DNA from 3 places in the Massilia aerilata genome. Region 3 is predicted to be linked to each of the others. Evidence: predicted binding sites of a transcription regulator. Region 3 holds the regulator's gene; each other region holds the start of a gene.
What was found. The regulator FNR, encoded in region 3, switches genes on or off when oxygen is low (the NO sensors DNR and NnrR bind a similar motif). The targets are predictions, from matches to a motif close to TTGATNNNNATCAA.

Region 1 (4,209 bases), on a different contig from region 3:
TGCGGATGAAGCGCGCCTGTTCTTCCGGCGTGTCGAGCTGGAAGTCGGCCTTGAAGCCGCTGTCGCGCGTGAAGAAGGCGGGGAAGGCGGCTTGCCCGACGCTCACCACCGGCACGCCGTGGGTCTCGAGGTATTCGAGGGTCAGGCCGATGTCGAGGATGGACTTCACGCCCGCGCAGACGACGGCGACGCCGGTGTGCGCCAGTTCCTGCAGGTCGGCCGAGATGTCGAAGCTGGTCTCGGCGCCGCGGTGCACGCCGCCGATGCCGCCGGTGACGAAGACTTCGATGCCGGCCAGCTTCGCGCAGATCATGGTGGCGGCGACGGTGGTGGCGCCGAGCTTCTTTTGCGACAGCACGTAGGCCAGGTCGCGGCGGCTGACCTTGATCGCATCCTTGGCCTGGCCCAGCAGCTCGAGCTGCTCGTCGGCCAGGCCGATGCAGATGCGGCCGTCGATGATGGCGATGGTGGCGGGGACGGCGCCGGCGTCGCGGATCACCTGCTCGACTTCGCGCGCGGTCTGCACGTTCTGCGGGTAGGGCATGCCGTGCGAGATGATGGTCGATTCGAGGGCGACGACCGGCTTGCCGGCGGCGCGGGCGGCTTGTACTTCAGGGGAAAACTGGAGGAAGGCGTGCATGTTCAATCCTGGTGGTTCGTGTTCATGAGAGTGTCGGGTCCGAGCCGCGGGTGCACCGTCTCGGCCACGCCGAGGGTGAGCGCGGACAGCTTCAGGCCGCGGCGGCAGGCCAGTTCGAGGTCGTCGCCATCGTGGATCAGCGACCAGCAGACGGCGGCCGCGAAGGCGTCGCCGGCGCCGGTGACGTCGACCACCTCGGCGCCGTGCGCATACAAACGCACAATTTGATCTTCACCCGCGCCGCCGCGCGTGTACATCACGCCCTCGGCGCCGCGCGTGACGATCAGGTCGCGCGCGCCCTGGGCCCGCACTTCGGCCACCGCGGCGTCGAAATCCGTTTCGCCGGCCAGTTCGCGCCCGACCCGCGCCGCGAGCTCGCCGCGGTTCAGGATCAGCAGGCGCACGCCCGATAAATTTCTTGGCAGGCGCGCCATCTTCGGCTCCGACACCGCCACCAGCACCAGCGGCACTTCCGCGCGGCGGGCCTGGCCGATGACGGCGTCCACGCTGTCCAGCGGCAGGTTCAGGTCGGCCACCACCAGCGCGCTGGTCGCGATCCGGGTCTGGCAGGATTCGACGAAGGCCGGGTCGAGGCGCTCGTACAAGGCCATGTCGGCCAGCGCCACCACCATTTCGCCATCCTGGTCCAGCACCGCCGTGTAGGTGCCGCTGGCCGCGCCCTCGATCTGCAGGGTGCCGCCGGTATCGATGCCGAGGGCCTGCGCATGCGCGAGCAGGGCGGCGCCCGAGCTGTCCTTGCCGGTCGCCGTCAATAACGCAACCGGCATGCCGAGGCGCGCGAGGTTCTCGGCGATGTTGCGGGCGACGCCGCCGAAGGATTCGCTCTGGCTGGCGGGATTGGAGGTGTGCAGGGCGATGCCGGCCAGCGAACGCAGCTTGCGATCCAGGTTGGCCGCGCCGATGCAGGTGACCGGGCGGCGGTCCGGCAGCACGTAGGCACGCCCGAGCAGCTTGCGCTCGCGGATCAGGCCGGCGATATGGCCGGCGACGGCCGAGCGCGACAGGCCCAGGCTATCGGCCAGCTCCTGCTGCGAAATGAAGGGATTCGCGCGGATCAGTTCGAACAGCTGTTGTTTTTTTGAGTGCTCGGTCACGGTAATGGGCCTTAAAACGGATGCAAACAATTGTTTTCGATTTTAAACAATTGTTTGTCGAGCGTCAATGGGCAATGCTTCTGTCGCTATTTGCGCCGGGCAATACCATGTATGCGCAAGTCGATATGTAGGATAGCTTATTTATACCTTGTTCATATAAATCGAGCAGAAATTTGGTATTTGCCATACCAATCCACGATAATGCATAGTTCGATTTATTTGGTGCACCGGGCTCCCGCTTTAAGTGCAACACCTGCAGTAAAAAGCCTCCCCGGCTCACCAGCAACCGTATTCCATAAGCCCAATCCAGCGACATCACAAGGAAGCCATCCATGCTCAGCAACACCCCATTCGAAGCCGCCGACGTCATCCGCGCCCGCAAGCCCGGATTCACGCCGCGCGTGGCGCTCATCCTCGGCTCCGGTCTCGGCGTGCTGGCCGAGCAGATGACGGATGCCGTCGCGATCAGCTACGCCGACCTGCCTGGCTTCCCGATCAGCACCGTGCACGGCCATGCCGGCGAACTGGTGCTGGGCACCCTGGCCGGCGTGCCGGTCGCCTGCATGAAGGGCCGCGGCCACTTCTACGAAGGCTATGGCGCCAGCGTGATGACGTCCGCTGTCCGTACCCTGAAGCTGATCGGCTGCGAACTGCTGTTCGTGACCAACGCGGCAGGTTCGCTGCGTCCTGAAGTCGATGCCGGCAGCATCGTGGTGCTGGCCGACCACATCAACCTGCTGCCGGGCAGCCCGATGGCCGGCCCGAACGACGACCGCTTCGGCCCGCGCTTCTTCAGCATGGCCAATGCCTATGATGCCGGGACCCGCGACATGGTGAAGGCCGTGGCGGCGGAGAAGGGCATCACCCTGCATGAAGGCGTCTACCTGTCGACCCCGGGCCCGCACTTCGAGACGGCCGCCGAGATCCGCGCCTTCCGCACCATGGGCGCCGACGTGGTCGGCATGTCGGTGGTCCCGGAAGTCATCGCCGCCCGCCACTGCGGCTTGAAAGTCGCCGGCGTCTCGGCCATCACCAACCTGGCCGAAGGCCTGACGCCGTTCCCGCTGTCGCACGAGCAGACCCTGAAGTATGCTGCCGTTGCGGCCAAGGACCTGGTGGCCTTGATGCATGCTTTCATCGAACGCCTGGGCGCAACCGCTAACGCTTGATACGTCATCCCCGCGACCGCACGTCGTTCCCGCGAAGGCGGGAACCCAAGTTTGCAAGAGCAGTCGAAATGCAAACAAAACTTGGGTCCCCGCCTTCGCGGGGACGACGAGGTGGGGAGGCGGGAACGACGGTTTTGGAGATAACTAATATATGTCACGCGCATTCATCCTCCTGCTTGACTCCTTCGGCCTCGGCGCGCTGCCCGACGCCGACAAGTACGGCGATACCGGCGCCAATACCCTCGGCCACATCGCCGAATGGGCGGCAAAGGAAGGCAAGCCGATGTCGCTGCCGGCCCTGGAAGCCATCGGCCTCGGCGCCGCCGCCCATAAAGCCAGCGGCGCATGGCCGGCCGGTTTCGACAAACGCGAAGGTTTTACCGGCGCCTGGGGCGTCGCCCGCGAGCAGTCGACCGGCAAGGACACGCAGAGCGGCCACTGGGAAATCGCCGGCGTGCCGGTGCTGTTCGACTGGGGCTACTTCCCGAAAACCGTGCCGAGCTTCCCGAAAGAGCTGACCGACAAGCTGCAAGAGCTGACCGGCGTCCCGGGTTGGCTGGGCAACTGCCACGCTTCCGGCACCACCATCATCGACCAGCTGGGCGACGAGCATGTCGCGACCGGCAAGCCGATCCTGTACACCTCGGCCGACTCGGTGCTGCAGATCGCCGCGCATGAAGAATCCTTCGGCCTCGAGCGCCTGTACGAAGTCTGCGAAGCCGCGTATGAGCTGGTCAAGCCCTACAACATCGGCCGCGTGATCGCGCGTCCCTTCGTCGGCAGCAAGGGCAGCTACAAGCGCACCAGCAACCGTCACGACTACGCCGTGCCGCCGGTCGCGCCGACCCTGCTGGACCACGTCAAGGATGCCGGCGGCGAAGTCATCGCCCTCGGCAAGATCAGCGACATCTTCGCCGGCCAGGGCGTCACGCAACTGATCAAGGGCGCCGACAACATGGCCCTGTTCGACCGCCTGCTGGAAGTGGCCGATACCGCTACCGATAAATCGCTGACCTTCGTGAACTTCGTCGACTTCGACATGCACTTCGGCCACCGCCGCGACGTGTCCGGCTATGCGAACGCGCTGCACGAACTGGACGCGCGCCTGCCGGAATTCACGGCCAGGCTTCAGCCCGGCGACCTGGTCGTGATCACCGCCGACCACGGCTGCGACCCGACCTGGCCCGGCTCGGACCACACCCGCGAACACATCCCGATGCTGTTCTTCGGCCCGGCCGCGCCCGCACAGGAACTGCCTGTGGCCGACACCTTCTCCGATATCGGC
Region 2 (4,209 bases), on a different contig from region 3:
TCAGCATGCGCTCGAGGTCGGCCGGCATCGGCGCCAGCTGTTCCGGCGCGGTGCCGTTGTTCAGGTCGTTGAGCTGGTCGGCGACGAAGCCGGAAGCCACCAGCGAAGCCTCGATCGCCGATGGCGTGACCGGGGCCGCGCCGGTGCGCAGCGCGTCGAACAGGTTTTCCGTCAGGTGGCAGGCGGTCACCAGCGCGGGCAGTCCCATGAAGCCCGCGCCACCCTTGATGGTGTGGAACGAGCGGAACACCGCGTTCAGCGTTTCCTTGTTATCCGGATCGCGTTCGAGGCGGAGCAGATGCTCCTCGACGTTGGTCGCCAGATCCAACGCCTCGATGACGAAATCCTTGAGCATTTCATCCATTAGAATCCCAGATCGGCAAGAAGGTCATCGACGCTATCCTGGTCCAGCGCCGCGGTCGGCACCGAGGGGCCCTGCATCAGCTCGGCCGGCTTTTCCTGTTCCTGCACGGCCTGTTTCTGCGCCAGCTTTTCCTTGACCTCGGCCGGGGCGCTGTCGCGCAGCAGCTGGGCCAGTTCGTTCTCGACGGTCTGGGTGATCTTGACGACTTTCTTGATCAGCTGGCCGGTGATGTCCTGGAAGTCCTGCGCCATCATGATTTCGAGCAGGCGCGCCTTCTCGGCTTCGGTCGCTTCCGACACGGCCTGGGCGAAGCTGCGCGAATCGCCGGCCAGCGCCTTGAACTGATCGAGCGACAGCTTGCCGGCGAACAGGTCGGCCCAGCGGCCCTCCATGTCCTTGGCCTGCTTCGACAGCTTGTCCTGGGCCGGCATGCCGTCGTCCAGGGTGTTCAGGACCTTGTTGGCGGCCTGCTCGGTCAGGGTGGCGACGTATTCCAGGCGGTCCTGGGCGTCCACGATCTGCGACGAAGCTTCGGTGAGCGCCTTGTCGTAGCCGAGTTCGCGCAGCGAGTCGTGCATGATGCGCACGATGCTGCCCAGGCGGGCGTACATCACCTGGCCATCCGGATCTTCGGTGGCTTCGGCGGCAGCGGCCGGCGCCGGTGCAGGCGCGGCCGCAGCCGGTGCGGCGGCGGGCGCGGCGCTCGATGCTACCTGGTCGAACAGGGCTTCGAGGTCGTCCGTGTCGCTACCAGCGCCGCCGGCGGCGGGTTCGGGCGCCGGAGCCGGAGCCGGGGCCGGCGCGCTGGCTCGCTGCGCTGCCACTTCCTCGAATAATGCGTCGAAATCGTCAGCGGCGTCGGTCATAGTCCCTGCTTCTCCATAATGTGTAAGTGTCGCGATGATCTGTACTGTGCGGTGCTTGCTTCCGTCAATACGTTGACGGTAAGGGTATTGCAGGGAGTGTAGCAGCGTGGTTGCCGTAGGTAAATCTCGGAAAAGACACCGTTGCGCATTGGCGCAATAAACTTAGTCAATCGACCATCATTTCCAACTGTTTCTGAATATTTTCACAAAGCAAGTGTTGTATTTTTTTATCGCGAGCTTTATGCCAGTCAATGTTTCCGAGCCAGAAAGCAAACACATCACTGAGCAAGATCAAGCATTTACCATCGGCCAAGGGTGATCAGGAGGACTACAATAAGCAGGCAACGTGACCTGAGGGAGGGCTCACCATGTACCAGAAAATTCTGATCACCACCGACGGTTCCGCGGTGTCCCAGCACACCGCCTGCGCCGGCGTCCAGTTCGCGCAACAGATGGGGGCCGAAGTGCTCGCGCTGTTCGTCGCGCCCGACTACCAGTATCCCGTGTACGTCGAAATCATCCCGCCTTCCTACCCCAGCGAGGAGGAATACATGGGGCAGATGCGGCGCATGGGCGAGGAGTACATGGGGAAGATCATGCGCTCGGCGGACCAGGCCGGACTGAAGCACTCCTGCATGACGGCGTTTTCGGATTCGGCGGCGCTCAAGATCGTCGACGTGGCTGAACAACAACACTGCGACCTCATCTTCATGGGCTCGCACGGCCGCAGCGGATGGGGCCAGTTGCTGCTCGGTAGCGTCACGAACAAGGTGTTGTCGCAGACCAGCAAGCCGGTCCTGGTGCACCGCCTGATCCGCGAACCCGGCGCCTGAACCATCCATGCAGGCTATAGGGTCATTCCAAAAATAATACAATTTCTGTTCTGGCAATGTGCTAGCGTGTAATTTATGCTGCACATTGCACCCTGGGGAACTTCTATGATTCGCATAGTCATCGCTGACGACCACACCATCATGCGCGAAGGCCTCAAGCGCATCCTCGACGGCGCCCTCGACATCGAGATTGTCGGCGAAGCCATCAACGGTTTCGAAGTGCTGTCGCTGGTGCGCCAGGGCGGTTTCGACCTGCTGCTGCTGGACTTGTCGATGCCCGGCCGCAGCGGCGTCGACCTGATCCGCCAGGTGCGCAGCGAAGCGCCCAAGCTGGCCATCCTGATCCTCACCATGCACGAGGAAGAACAGTACGCGGTGCGCGCGATCCGCGCCGGCGCCCAGGGCTACCTGACCAAGGAGAGCGCCGGCACCCAGCTGGTCGGGGCGATCCGCAAGGTGGCCTCGGGCCGTCCTTATATCAGTACCGAAGTGGCCGAGCAGCTGGCGCTGAACATCATGGCGCCGAACGAGCAGCTGCTGCACAAGCAGCTCTCGGACCGCGAGTTCGAAGTCTTCTCTCTATTAGTAGGCGGCAAGTCGATCACCGAGATCGCCAACAACCTGCATCTTTCGGTGAAGACAGTGAGCACTCACAAGACGCGCATCATGCAGAAGATGGGCATGACCTCGCTGTCGGAAATGGTGCAATACGCCGTGGCGCACCGCCTGCTGGCGCCGATGAAAGCCTGAGCACCGCCTAATCTGTCTTAGACACCTTGGTCTGACTGTGGTTTCCACGCCCTGCGTGTGGTGCCCGGGAGACGGCCTCCTCACCGCAGCTATCCTACACGGGTATGCCCTTCTCTCCCTCGGAAGCGGCAGCAGTCAGTAAGAATATTCCTACATTCTGACTCCCCTTCCTACCTACACATTCAGCCGTTGCTGATATGAATGCCGAACTCGTGTTGGCATACTGACTTCAGCGTTTCGACTTGCTTGCGGTCCATTCTCCGCATTGAGCCGCCAGAAATTTCATGTTCCTAAACCTGGAGATGAGTATGCAGTCCCAGCCAATGTCAGAACAGCGTAACGCCTCCCCTTCGACTCTGCACTCGTCCCAGATGGAGGCCGGGCGCCAGCGCCAGGGTCGCCTGTGGTCCAACCTGAAAGAGGTCTGCGACCTGCTCCATATCCCGGCCGCCGTCTCGATGAATACCGAGGAACTCCTGTTCCAGCACGTGCAGTTCAAGACGGGCCAGCGCGTGCACACGATCGGCCAGGCCTTCGACACCCTGTACATCGTCAATTCCGGCTTCCTGAAAACGGTGCTGATCGACGAATTCGGCAACGAACAGGTGCTGAGCTTCCCGATGAAGGGGGACATGCTCGGCGTCGACGGCATCCACACCCGCCACTACGCCTCGGAAGCCGTCGCCCTGTCCGACTGCGACCTGATCCTCGTACCATTCAAGAAGCTCACTGCCCTGGGGAGGGTGCATGCCGAGCTGGAGAACCTGATGTACGGGGTGATGAGCCGCGAACTGGTGCGCGAACAGGCCATGATCGGCATGCTCGGCGCCCTGTCTGCGGAAGCGCGCGTGGCCCGTTTCCTGATTTCGCTGGCGGATCGCTTCGCCGCGATGGGCTACTCGAGCAAGCTGTTCAACCTGCGCATGACGCGCCACGAGATCGGCAGCTACCTCGGTCTGACCCTGGAAACCGTCAGCCGCACGCTGTCGGCCTTCAACGAGATCGGCCTGATCACCGTCGACCAGCGCACCATCGGCATCAAGGATCCGGAAGCCCTCAAGACCCTGCGCCGCCTGCCGCCCTCGCGTTCGCGCGCCAAGCAGAACGCCAAGCACAAGGCCGATGCCGAATCCTCGGGTGACGGCGCGGTGCTGGCAGCGGTCTGAGCGCCCATGAAGCGGATGTAAAAAAGCCGGCCCCTTGCGGAGCCGGCTTTGTCGTTTCTGGCTCGGAATCGGTCAGTCCCGGGTCAGAACGCCATCGGCGACCTTGACCTGCTCGCCTACGCGGAAGCCCGGGTCGTTGTCATAGCGGATAGCCTGGGTCGTGCCGTTTTCATAGCGCACCACCACTTCATAGCGCGGGGCGCGGGCGTTGCGCTCGATCGCGCGTCCGG
Region 3 (4,209 bases):
GTGCGCATCCTGGAGTTCCCGAACTACGCCAGCTTCGCCCAGTCGTTCGCGAACACGATCCCGTTCTCGGAATCGATCGGCTTCATCGCCGACCTGCGCGACAAGGAGGACATCGACTACGTCTTCTACGTGACGGCCCACGAAATGGCGCACCAGTGGTGGGGCCACCAGGTGACCGCCGCCAACGTGCAGGGCTCGAGCATGCTGATCGAATCGCTGTCGCAGTATTCCGCGCTGATGGTGATGGAGAAGGAATACGGCCGCCACCAGATGCGCCGCTTCCTGCGCTACGAACTGGATCGCTACCTCAGCTCGCGCGGCGGCGAAGCGATCGAGGAGCTGCCGCTGGTGCGGGTGGAAAACCAGCAGTACATCCACTACCGCAAGGGCAGCCTCGTCTTCTACCGCCTGCGCGACGAGATCGGCGAGGAAGCGCTGAACCGCGCATTGAAGCGCTTCCTGGTCGACAAGGGCTACCAGGAGTCGCCGTTCACGACCTCCGCCGAGCTGGTCGCCTATATTCGCCAGGAAGCGCCGGCCGACAAGCAGGCGCTGATCACCGACCTGTTCGAGAAGATCGTTTTCTACGATAACCGCGTGACGGAAGCCACTGCCAAGAAGCGCCCTGACGGCCAGTGGGACGTGACGATGAAGCTGCACCTGGCGAAGATGGAGGCCGACGGCAAGGGCAAGGAGACGGCGCGCGCCTACGACGAGCCGGTGGAGATCGGCGTGTTCGCGCGCGCCAGGGGGGCCAAGGAGGCGGACGAGAAGGTGCTGCTGCTGGAGAAGCGGGTGCTGAGCGGCGCGAATCCGGTGCTGACCGTGACCGTCAAGGCGCGGCCTTTCGAGGTCGGCGTCGACCCTTACAACAAGATGATCGACCGGGTGTCGCGCGATAATCGCAAGGAGGTCAGCGTCGACTGATCGCTGGAGCGCCGCTCCGGCGCTCCGGCCCGTACCGGCCCGGCACACGGAAGGGGAGGCGCCGCGACTTTACGCCCTCGGCTTCATCAAGTCGATGCTCGAACCGCCGCCTGGCGGATGGCGGCCAGGCGGGTAGGCTGCCGGATCCAGGGATACGACTGGTACCAGTCCGGCCCGGCATTCGCATTGCGAAGAAACTCAACGCCGATCGGTCGGCTGCGGGTCCGTGGGCGGCGTCGTCGGCGGGGTCGTCGACGTGGCCCCCGCGCCCTGGCCGGACGCGCCCACCGTGCCCGGGCTGCCGGTGGTGCCCATCGTGTTGCCTTCCATTGTGCCGCTGGTTGTGGAACCGCTGGAGGTCGAACCCGTTGCGGAACTGGCGTCCATGTCGCTGCCGCTCGTGCGTGTCGCGCTGCATGCCCCCAGGGACAGGGCGATCATGCTGCCGATGAAGAGGCCTTGCACTGTTTTCATGATCATCTCCTAATAGTAGGGAAGACCATCATGGATAGGCGGGCCAGCGCCGACCATAGGAGGGCTTCGGCCGTCTTTGTAGGACATGCCGCACGGCCTGTCCAGTGTGCATGCTTAAAGTTTATGAACAAATGACTGCCTCTGTCAGTTCGCGCCCCGCTCCGGTATCATTCGGGGATGAACCAGAATTCCTTCCAACCCTTCGTCATCGGCGTGGCCGGCGGCAGCGGCAGCGGCAAGTCCACGGTGACGCAGCAGGTGCTGTCTTCCTTCGGCGCCGAGATGGTGTCGGTCGTCATGCAGGACGACTATTACAACGACCAGTCCGAACTCACCCCTGAAGTCCGCCGCCGGCAGAATTACGACCACCCGGACGCCTTCGACTGGCCGCTGATGGTGCAGCACGTGCGCGCCCTGCGCAATGGCGAAACGATCCAGATGCCGGAATACGATTTCACGATCGACAACCGCTCCAGCAAGACCATACCGGTCAAGCCGGCCCCGGTGATCGTGATCGAAGGCCTGTTCGCCCTCTACGACGCGGACCTGCGCAAGATGATGTCGCTGAAGATCTTCGTCGACACGGCGCCGGACGTGCGCTTCATCCGCCGCATGCAGCGGGATATTGCCGAGCGCGGCCGCACGACCGAGAGCATCGTCAACCAGTACCTGGAAACGGTGCGCCCGATGCACAAGCAGTTCATCGAACCGACCAAGCGCCACGCCGACGTCATCCTGCCGCACGGCGCGAACGGCCCGGCGGTCGACGTCATCACGACCAAGGTCGCGAGCGTCATCGATGAGTTAAAGCGCGGAAAACTCGAACAGCCCTGATCAGGCCATCGGGCTGCATTGCTCGGTGCCGGCCGCCAGCGCCTTCAGGCGGGCCGGATCGAGCAGGGTGACCTCGCGCTTGTCGATCGTCAGCAGGCCCATCTTCTTGAAACGCGACAGCAGGCGGCTGATGCTCTCGATCGTCAGGCCCAGGTAGTTGCCGATGTCTTCGCGCGACATGCGCAGGGCGAACTGGGTCGGCGAATAGCCGCGCGCCGCGTAGCGGGCCGACTTGTTGACCAGGAAGACGGCAAAACGCTGTTCCGCCCGCATATTGCCGAGCAGTAGCATGGCGTTCTGCTCGCGCGTGATCTCGTTGCTCATCATGCGGTGGAAGTGGCGCAGCAGGGTCGGCACCTGGCCGAACAGCTCTTCCAGGTTGCCGAAGGGGATCTCGCAGACTTCGCTGTCCTCCAGCGCCACCGCATCGCAGTGGTGGCATTCGCTGCTGATCGCGTCCATGCCCAGCAGTTCGCCGGCCATCTGGAAGCCGGTGATCTGGGTTTCGCCGGCGGCGTTCACCTGGTAAGTCTTGAAATGCCCGAAACGCACCGCGTACAGGTTGCGGAAGGGATCGCCCTTGCGGTACAGGGGCTCGTCGCGCGCCACGCGCCGGCGGCGGCCGATGATCTTGTCGAGACGGTCGATGTCCGCATCCGCGAGGCCCATCGGCAGGCAGAGCTGGTGCATGCTGCAGGCCGCGCAACTGGCCTTCAGGGTTTGCACGTTCAGCAGTTTGTCGTCGGTCGGTAAGCTGATGGCCTGGATCATCGGTCGGTGGAGACGGTTGGGGGTCAATATCCGTGATTATACGGTCGCTGTTCGAGGACTGTGCATCTTCCCGCCGGAACAGTTGAACGCCTGTTCACATGACGTCGCATTTTGACCGCAGGCCTGCCTTGCCACCCTGGCAATCGTGCGCACCCCGGCGCGTGCTAGATTCTGTACACAACAATAAGGGGAGCTCACATGTTCGGCTTGGCGGCATTGGACCTGGCGCGCCTTCAGTTCGCGTTCACGATGTCGTTCCACATCCTGTTTCCAGCGATCACCATCGGCCTGGCCAGTTACCTGGCCGTGCTGGAGCTGTGCTGGCTGAAGACCAGGCGCCAGGTCTTCGTCGACCTGTACCAGTTCTGGTTGCGGATTTTCGCCGTGACTTTCGGCATGGGCGTGGTCTCCGGCATCGTGATGGCTTACCAGTTCGGCACCAACTGGAGTTTTTTTTCCGAATACGCCGGCGCCATCACCGGGCCGCTGCTGGCCTACGAGGTGCTGACCGCCTTCTTCCTGGAAGCCGGCTTCCTGGGCGTGATGCTGTTCGGCTGGACCAAGGTCGGGCCCGGGCTGCACTTCCTCGCCACTTGCATGGTCGCGCTCGGCACCCTGATCTCCGCCACCTGGATCCTCGGCTCGAACAGCTGGATGCAGACGCCGCAGGGCTATGCCATCGTCGATGGACGCATGGTGCCGGTCGACTGGCTCAAAATCATTTTCAACCCGTCCTTTCCCTACCGGCTGGTGCACATGTCGATTGCCGCCTTCCTGTCGACGGCCTTGTTCGTGGGCGCCTCCGCCGCCTGGCATCTCCTGAAAGGCCGCGGCAACGAAGCGGTGCGCACCATGCTGTCGATGGCGATGTGGATGGTGCTGATCGTCGCGCCCATCCAGGCCGTGGTCGGGGACATGCATGGCCTGAACACCTTGCAGCACCAGCCGGCCAAGATCGCGGCGCTCGAGGGGCATTGGGAAAACGAAGGCGACAAGCCCTTGCCGCTGCTGCTGTTCGGCATCCCTTCCATGAAGGACGAGGAAACGAAATTCGCACTCGGCATCCCGCGCGTCGGCAGCTGGATACTCACGCACACCTGGGGCGGCCAGATCAGGGGCCTCAAGGCATTCCCGAAGGACGAGCGGCCCAACGCCCTGATTATCTTCTGGAGCTTCCGCGCGATGGTCGGCCTGGGCCTGCTG

Region 1: a site for FNR is predicted at 1,810-1,823, ahead of ACFPO9_RS20670 (carbohydrate kinase). Genes of this name have one in related genera too.
Region 2: a site for FNR is predicted at 1,469-1,482, ahead of ACFPO9_RS06910 (universal stress protein). Genes of this name have one in related genera too.

What each region holds. Positions count from the first base shown of each region.
Region 1 covers NZ_JBHSMZ010000016.1:276,949-281,157, reverse strand. Annotated here, with positions in the region: gene ACFPO9_RS20675 (pseudouridine-5'-phosphate glycosidase) at 1-640, opposite strand, end outside; gene ACFPO9_RS20670 (carbohydrate kinase) at 643-1,755, opposite strand; gene xapA (xanthosine phosphorylase) at 2,088-2,924, shown strand; gene ACFPO9_RS20660 (phosphopentomutase) at 3,076-4,209, shown strand, end outside.
Region 2 covers NZ_JBHSMZ010000004.1:450,366-454,574, reverse strand. Annotated here, with positions in the region: gene ACFPO9_RS06920 (chemotaxis protein CheA) at 1-364, opposite strand, end outside; gene ACFPO9_RS06915 (protein phosphatase CheZ) at 364-1,230, opposite strand; gene ACFPO9_RS06910 (universal stress protein) at 1,599-2,063, shown strand; gene ACFPO9_RS06905 (response regulator) at 2,169-2,813, shown strand; gene ACFPO9_RS06900 (Crp/Fnr family transcriptional regulator) at 3,185-3,979, shown strand; gene ACFPO9_RS06895 (glycine zipper 2TM domain-containing protein) at 4,052-4,209, opposite strand, start outside.
Region 3 covers NZ_JBHSMZ010000006.1:407,127-411,335, reverse strand. Annotated here, with positions in the region: gene ACFPO9_RS10985 (M1 family aminopeptidase) at 1-927, shown strand, start outside; gene ACFPO9_RS10980 (hypothetical protein) at 1,126-1,401, opposite strand; gene udk (uridine kinase) at 1,579-2,235, shown strand; gene fnr (fumarate/nitrate reduction transcriptional regulator Fnr) at 2,236-3,006, opposite strand; gene ACFPO9_RS10965 (cytochrome ubiquinol oxidase subunit I) at 3,205-4,209, shown strand, end outside.